2 linked regions of the Luteolibacter flavescens genome follow. The protein of the gene in region 1 interacts with the protein of each later gene in a pairwise test. Links are inferred from orthologs where the notes say so. Each region holds a gene or a part of one and is shown in the gene's direction. Other genes may lie near its edges. The genes, in order: OKA04_RS10175 and ligA.

Region 1 (3,587 bases):
GCTTGTCGGGGAGTGGATCTATGTGATCGGGAATCTCGGGTATCGGCGGACCCGCGAGGCATTCTCGGGCGAGACGCAGGTCTTCCGCTTCCATATTGGCAGCGGGGCGATGGAGCGGGTGGCCACGAGCGGGGAGTCGCCCGGCTGGATCCATTCCCATCAGGCGAAGCTGGGGGACGGATGCATCCGGGTTTTCCAAGGGAATGTCCTGGCAGCCGATGAGAGCGGGGAAATCACGAAGTCGTCACTCTCCGGTTCCTACTCGCTGGACCTCGCCAGGGCAGTCTGGACCCGGCGATGACCGGGACCCCGGGGTTTTCCTTTTCAAGATCAGCCGCTTTCGCCAATTTCCGCGCCCCGCCATGTCTGACCGCCGCAAACCGTTCCCCTTCGACCAGTTCGAGCCTGCCTGGCAGGACCGCTGGGACGCGGAGAAAACCTTCCGCACGCCGAATCCGGGCGATGCCGATTTCGACGCCACGAAGCCGAAGTTCTACGTGCTCGATATGTTCCCGTATCCCTCCGGCAGCGGCCTCCACGTGGGCCACCCCGAGGGCTACACGGCCACGGACATCATCGGCCGGGCAAAGCGCCGGCAGGGCTACAATGTGCTGCACCCGATGGGCTGGGACTCCTTTGGCTTGCCCGCGGAGCAGTACGCGATCAAGACCGGCCAGCACCCGGCGATCACGACCACGGCGAACATTGCCACCTTCAAGCGCCAGTTGAAGTCGCTGGGCTTTGGCTACGATTGGGACCGCGAGATCGCCACCACCGATCCGGACTACGTGCGGTGGACCCAGTGGATCTTCCTGCAACTGTACTCGTCGTACTTCGACGAGGAGGCGGGCAAGGCGAAGCCGGTGGCCGAGCTGGAGGCGAAGGGCTGGACGCGCGAGCAGATCGATGCGGTGCGCCTGGCATTCGTCCACGAGGCCCCGGTGAATTGGTCGCCCGACCTCGGCACCGTGCTGGCAAACGAGGAAGTCGAGGAGTGGCGCAGCAAGGGCCACATCGTGGAGCGCCGTCCGCTGCGCCAGTGGATGCTGCGCATCACGAAGTATGCCCAGCGCCTGATCGACGAGCTGGACCCGCTCGACTGGCCGGAAGGCATCAAGCTGCTGCAGAAGAACTGGATCGGCCGCAGCGAGGGTGCGGAGGTCGTCTTCACCGTGGCTGCGGCATCCCTGCCGCAAGCCTTGGAAATCACCGTTTTCACGACGCGTCCGGATACCTTGTTCGGTGCCACCTACATGGTGCTCGCACCGGAGCATCCGTATGTCGCGGAGATCACCACCGCGGAGCAAAAGGCTGCGGTGGATGCCTACATCGCCGCCTGCGCTGCGAAGTCCGATCTTGAGCGCGGCGACCTGAACAAGGACAAGTCCGGTGTCTTCACCGGCGCGTATGCGACCAATCCCGTGAACGGCGAGCAGATCCCGGTGTGGATCGCCGACTACGTGATGATGGGCTACGGCACCGGAGCGATCATGGCCGTGCCCGCGCATGACGAGCGTGACTTTGAGTTCGCGACCGAGTTTGGGCTGCCAATCAAGGCGGTTGTGAAGCCTGATCTGAAGTGGTTGGCCGCGAATGGCGGTCATCTTTGGGCAGAGGTGAAGGCAGGAGATGAGATCCTGAAATGGACTTTCACCGATTTGATCGAGGTTGCATCCAGCAAAGATCCTTCGCTGGCATCACAGGCTTTCGATTACTATGTGGCTCAATCGGCGAACTTCAGCACAGCTTTTGGCGATCATGGTGTCGCGATCCAATCGGATTTCCTAGATGGTCTGACGACGGCGGAGGCCAAGGTGAAAATCATCGCGTGGCTGGAAGAGAAGGGCTTGGGCAAGCGCCGCGTGCAGTTCAAGCTGCGCGACTGGCTCTTTTCCCGACAGCGGTATTGGGGTGAGCCCTTCCCGCTGACTTGGAAGGATGGCCATCACTACGCGGTGCCGGATGCCGAGTTGCCATTGCTCGCGCCGCCGCTGGAGGACTACAAGCCGAGCGGCTCGCCCGAGCCGCTGCTGAGCAAGGCCCGCGAGTGGGTCGAGTTGCCGGACGGCTCCATCCGCGAGACGAATACCATGCCGCAGTGGGCCGGCTCCTGCTGGTACTACCTGCGCTACTGCGATCCTCGTAGAAGCGACCGCTTCATCTCGAAGGAAGCCGAGAGCTACTGGGGTGGCGGCGACAAGCCGGGCATGGTGGATCTCTACGTCGGAGGTACGGAACACGCCGTACTTCACCTGCTCTACGCCCGCTTCTGGCACAAGGTGCTGCACGATCTCGGCCACGTCTCGACCAACGAGCCGTTCCAAAAGCTGGTGAACCAGGGCCTGATCCTTGGCGAGGACGGGCAGAAGATGTCCAAGTCCCGCGGCAACGTGGTGAATCCGGACGACGTCGTGCGCGAGTACGGCGCGGATTCGCTGCGCCTGTACGAGATGTTCATGGGCCCGCTGGAGCAGGTGAAGCCATGGAGCATGAAGGGCGTCGAGGGCGTCTCACGCTTCCTGGCCCGCGTGTGGCGCGTCGCCTTCGAGGAAAACCAGGCAGGCGAGTGGGTCACGTCATCGAAGATCCAGGACGTGCCCTGCACCGACAAGGCGCTGCTCAAGGTGGTCCACGAAACGATCAAGAAGGTCACCGACGACATCGCGAAGATGTCCTTCAACACCGCGATCTCGCAGATGATGGTCTGCACGAATGCCTTCACGCAGGCCGAGGTGGTGCCGCTGAATGGATTCCGCCTGCTGCTGCACGTGCTGAATCCCTTCGCCCCGCACCTCACCGAGGAGATCCACTCGCGCCTGGGTGGGACCTCCCTGCTCGCCGATGCGGAGTGGCCGAAGCATGACGAAGCGGCGCTCGTCACCGACGAGATCGAGCTGGTCGTGCAGGTGAATGGCAAGCTGCGTGACAAGGTCATCGTCGCGAAGGACGCCGACCAGGCCACCGTGGAAGCCGCCGCGCTCGCCTCCCCGCGGGTGAAGGAGCAGACGGATGGCAAGACGGTCCGCAAGGTGATCGTCGTGCCGGGCCGCCTCGTGAACATCGTCGCGAATTGATCCGCGAATCACGGGAGCTGGACCAGCGTTCAGCTCCCGGTGATGGTCCGGTGCCACTCGTCCTCCTCGGGCGCGCCGGTGCCGGGGTCCTCGCGGCCGGTGATGACCACCACCTTGCCGGTGAGGGATTCCATGAAGGTCATCACCTCGCCCGCCGTGCCGAAGACGAATTCGGCATGGCGCTCCTCCACCGGCAGGCGGACGAACCAGTGGAGCGCTAGCCATTCCCCGGAGCGCCCCAGCAGGTGGTCCGCGGCCTTCATGGTCAGGTCGCCCGGCGCGTAGCCGGTCTGGACGATGACGTAGGGGCCGTGGGCATCGTGCGGCTGGATCTGCGAGGCCATCGCCAGCTTTGCCAGGCTGATCAGTCGGGCGGCCGAGGGATCATTCGTGAGAGCACGGGAAAGGGCCATGGCGGCGAGTCTAGGGAATCCTCACTTGCCCGGAAATGGCAAAGCGCCGCCCGGCATGTTAGGGCGTGGTGCCGTGGGCATGGCGTGTCTTTGCAAGGTC
Region 2 (3,887 bases), on another replicon or contig:
GACGACTGAAGCCGCCATATCATGAACATCCGCAAGCTCGCCGTACCACTCTGCTTTCTGCTGTTTGGCATCGTGGTGATGACGCTGGTTCTGACCGGCACCGTGAAAATCTTCGAGATTCCCACGGGCAGCATGACGCCGACCATCCAGCCGGGCGATCACGTGACGGCGACCCGGATCTTCAATCCCGCCGGCAAGGTCGAGAAGGGGGATCTCGTGATCTTCGACGCGATCAAGGCAAGTGCTCGGCTGAGCGACTCAAAATACGTCCAGAGAGTTACCGCGATCGAAGGAGATACGGTCGATCTGATCGATGGCCGGCTCCACGTGAATGGCCGGCCCTTGCCTGACCGGGATGGCAAGATTCCCGGCGGGGCGCATCCCTTCGCCCGTGACTGGCCGCAGCCCAGCTATCCCCACGTGGTGCCTGCGGGCCGGATTTTCACGCTGGGCGACAATCATGAGAACGCTCTCGACAGCCGCTATTTCGGCTCCTTTCCGGTGGAGGCCGTGACGCATCGTCCCGGCCGGATCATCTTACCGCTTTCCCGAGCCGGAAAGATCGAGTGAGCTTCCCGCCGTCCATGGACGACTTCTTCGACCAGCCTGCCCCGGAAGCCCGCATCCGCCAATTGCGTGCGGAACTTGAGCGCCACAACCGGCTCTACTACACGGATGCCGCGCCAGAGATCTCGGATGCGGAATACGACAAGCTCTTCCGTGAGCTGGAGGGTCTGGAAGCGAAGCACCCCGAATACGACGACGAGAACTCCCCCACCCATCGCGTCGGTGGCGCGCCGCTCGATAGCTTCCAGCAAGTCCGGCACCTCGTGCCGATGCTGAGCATCGACGATGTCTTCGAGCTCAAGCCACCGGATGACGCCCCCGCGGACTTCGTCGCGGAAGCCGAGCTGATCGACTTCTACAAACGGCTGCAAAAGAACCTCAGCCGCGAGCACATCGCCGTCACCGTCGAGCCGAAGATCGACGGCGTGGCAGTCTCGCTCGTCTATCGCGATGGCAAGCTCGCCTATGCCGCCACCCGCGGCGACGGCACCACCGGCGACGACATTACGAACAACGTGCGGACGATTCTTTCCGTCCCGCTGGAACTGAAGGTCCCTTCGCCCAAGGGGCTGGATGTTGACTTGGACCACCTCCTCTTCTACGATCCACCCAATGGCAGCAGCGGCTCAAGCACAGTTATTGGCGGAACGCTTGAAGACAGCCCGGCGGAAAGCCTCGGCCGCAAGCTCGCGTATGACCTCGAGCCAGATGATGGAGCAGATCTTTCGGAACGGCTCCGACGTGAAGCCGAATCCATTCTTGAATGGGGAACTGAAGCTGGACGCCTCATCGACCCCGGCAAACTCCTCGCCCTCGTAGGCGATTGGAAGAAGCTAGGGGGCCAATCCGAGCATACTGTCTTCGCCGTCGAATCGTCGAAGCGGGTCATCAAGTTCACCCTTCCCCCAAACTTCGGGGCCCAAGGGGCAGAAATGTATTTGAAGAACATCAGTTCCTCAAACCGGTTGTTCGTCGATGACATCCGTTTCCATGGTGTCCTGCAAACCCACAAAGGGCCCGCATTTGTCATTTCTCAGCCTTTCGTAAAAGGTGACGAGCCGACGTTAGAGGAAGTAGCCACATGGTTTGAATCCAATGGTTACCATTCTGTAGGACACAACCGTTGGCTGAATAAGGTCACGGGCACCGAGATCGCCGATGCCCACACTGGAAACCTTATCAAGACGGCCGACGGGGAGCTTGTTCCCATCGACCTCCAGGTGCTCACCGAAGGCGAAGGCGGGCTCATGAGCCTTGTTCTCTCATTGCCTCAATCCATCCCTTCCCTGCTTGAAGTCCGCGGCGAGATCTTCATGCCGAATGAAGCCTTTGCGGCAATGAATACGGAGCGCGACGAGGCGGGTCTGCCGACCTTCGTCAATCCGCGCAATGCGACCGCCGGCACGCTGAAGCAGCTCGATCCGAAGATGGTGGCGAATCGCCCGCTGGCCTTCCTCGCTCACGGGCTGGGCGCATATGAGGGCCCGGAACTGCCGACCGAGCACGACTTCCACGCGCTTCTGGATGCGACCGGCATCCCGCGCAACCGTCCTGTCTTCATCGCGGAGTCCCTGGATGAGTTGTTAGACGCTGTTCGGTTGATCGACCGCGAGCGGCACCACCTCGGCTATGGCACGGATGGCGCCGTGGTGAAGGTGCTTGCCCGTGCCGAACGCGAGCGACTGGGCTACACCTCGCGCGCACCGCGTTGGGCAGCCGCTTACAAGTTCCTGCCCGAGCAGAAGGAGACGCTGCTCAAGGACATCACTGTCCAAGTCGGGCGCACCGGAGTCCTTACGCCCGTGGCGGAGCTCGAGCCGGTCTTCGTTTCCGGCACCACGGTATCGCGGGCCACGCTGCACAATGAGGAGGAGATCCAGCGCAAGGACATCCGACTCGGCGACATCGTGATCATCGAGAAGGCAGGCGAGATCATCCCAGCGGTCGTGCGTGTCGTGATGGAGAAACGCTCCGCCGGTTCCAAGCAGTTCTCCTTGTTAGAACACATCAGCGGCCAGTGCCCTTCGTGCGGTGGACCGGTTTCCAAGGAAGAAGGCTTCGTGGCATGGCGCTGCACGAACTTCGAGTGTCCCGCCCAAGCGGTGTCGAAGATCCGCCAGTTCTCCTCCAGAAAGGCGCTCGACATCGAGGCCGTCGGCGGGACCGTGGCCGAGGCACTGGTGAACCGCGGCCTGTGCCGCACGCCACTCGATCTCTTCACCCTCACGGCTGATAACCTTCCGTCGCTCAATCTGGGAACCGACGAGGCTGCTCGCCGCTTCGGCGAGAAGAATGCCACGAAGGTGATGGAAGCCCTGCAAGCCGCGCGCGAGAAGCCGCTGGATCGCTGGCTCTTCGCCATGGGCATCCGCCAGGTGGGCGAATCCGCGGCGAAGGAGTTGGCAAGACTTCACGAATCGCTCCACGGCTTGGCCCATATCCAAGATGGCGAGGTGGTGTGCTCCTCCATCTTGGAAACCATCCAAGCCATCACCCGCAAGGAGGCGGAAGCAAAACTCATTTCTCCGCGCAACAAGGAGAACCCGCCAGCCGATGCCGAGGACAAGAAGTCGCGGGAAAGCGCTTATAAGGCACTCAAGGCGGAGATCGACGAACTCAAGAAGCAGAACGCCGGATATGCGGTATCAGCCGATGTCGGGCAGGTCGTTGCGGAGTCTGTCCTCGCCTTCTTCGGCTCCGAGGGTGGCAAGCACGTGCTGGAACGACTGGCAGACCTCGACATCAATCCGAAGTCCGAGAACTACCTGCCGAAGCTGGCAGAAGCCGACCTTTCCGAACTTCCCCTCGCTGGCAAGACCTTCGTCATCACCGGCACGCTCTCGAAGGATCGCGATGAGATGAAGCGTTTCCTCGAGTCCAAGGGAGCAAAGGTCTCCGGCTCCATCTCCGCGAAGACCGACTACTTACTCGCCGGTGACGGCGGAGGCTCGAAGCGCGATAAGGCGGACAAGCTGAAGGTGACGGTGATTGATGAAGCTCAGTTGAACGAGCTCCTTCAATCATGATCACGGCTTCCGGCGTTTCCCGCGGAAGCGCACGCCTTCCAGCGTGAGCTTGCCCACCAGGGCACCGTCGAAATCCCGGCTGCTGACTTGGAGCGAGGCATCCACCCCGAGGACTGATCGATTCAGAACCTCAACCCGGTCCGACGCCTCCACACCTGCAAGATACGGAGGGGACAGATCGGTGAAGCGCACCGTCACTACGTTCGGATAACGGCGCGCGTTGTAATTCCCGATGAAGGCGATCTCCAGCGAGATCCGGTCGGGGCCAATCACTTCGACAATCTGGCCCCGTAC

What was found.
Region 2: the proteins of OKA04_RS10175 (region 1) and ligA interact in binary tests that used the Escherichia coli proteins (3 or more experiments, as listed by UniProt). The link is inferred for Luteolibacter flavescens from one-to-one orthologs.

The regions. Positions count from the first base shown.
Region 1 is NZ_JAPDDS010000005.1:38,422-42,008, forward strand. The notes cover bases 1-3,274. They hold OKA04_RS10175 (leucine--tRNA ligase), read left to right. Parts: upstream 1-362; coding sequence 363-3,074; downstream 3,075-3,274. Other genes in these bases: OKA04_RS24730 (ankyrin repeat domain-containing protein), read left to right, coding at 1-301; OKA04_RS10180 (hypothetical protein), read right to left, coding at 3,104-3,274. Also shown: more of OKA04_RS10180, read right to left, coding at 3,275-3,487.
Region 2 is NZ_JAPDDS010000001.1:532,571-536,457, forward strand. What follows is about bases 220-3,793. They hold ligA (NAD-dependent DNA ligase LigA), read left to right. Parts: upstream 220-584; coding sequence 585-3,593; downstream 3,594-3,793. Other genes in these bases: lepB (signal peptidase I), read left to right, coding at 220-570; OKA04_RS02275 (hypothetical protein), read right to left, coding at 3,594-3,793. In the rest of the region: more of lepB, read left to right, coding at 22-219; more of OKA04_RS02275, read right to left, coding at 3,794-3,866. UniProt on the Escherichia coli protein: DNA ligase that catalyzes the formation of phosphodiester linkages between 5'-phosphoryl and 3'-hydroxyl groups in double-stranded DNA using NAD as a coenzyme and as the energy source for the reaction.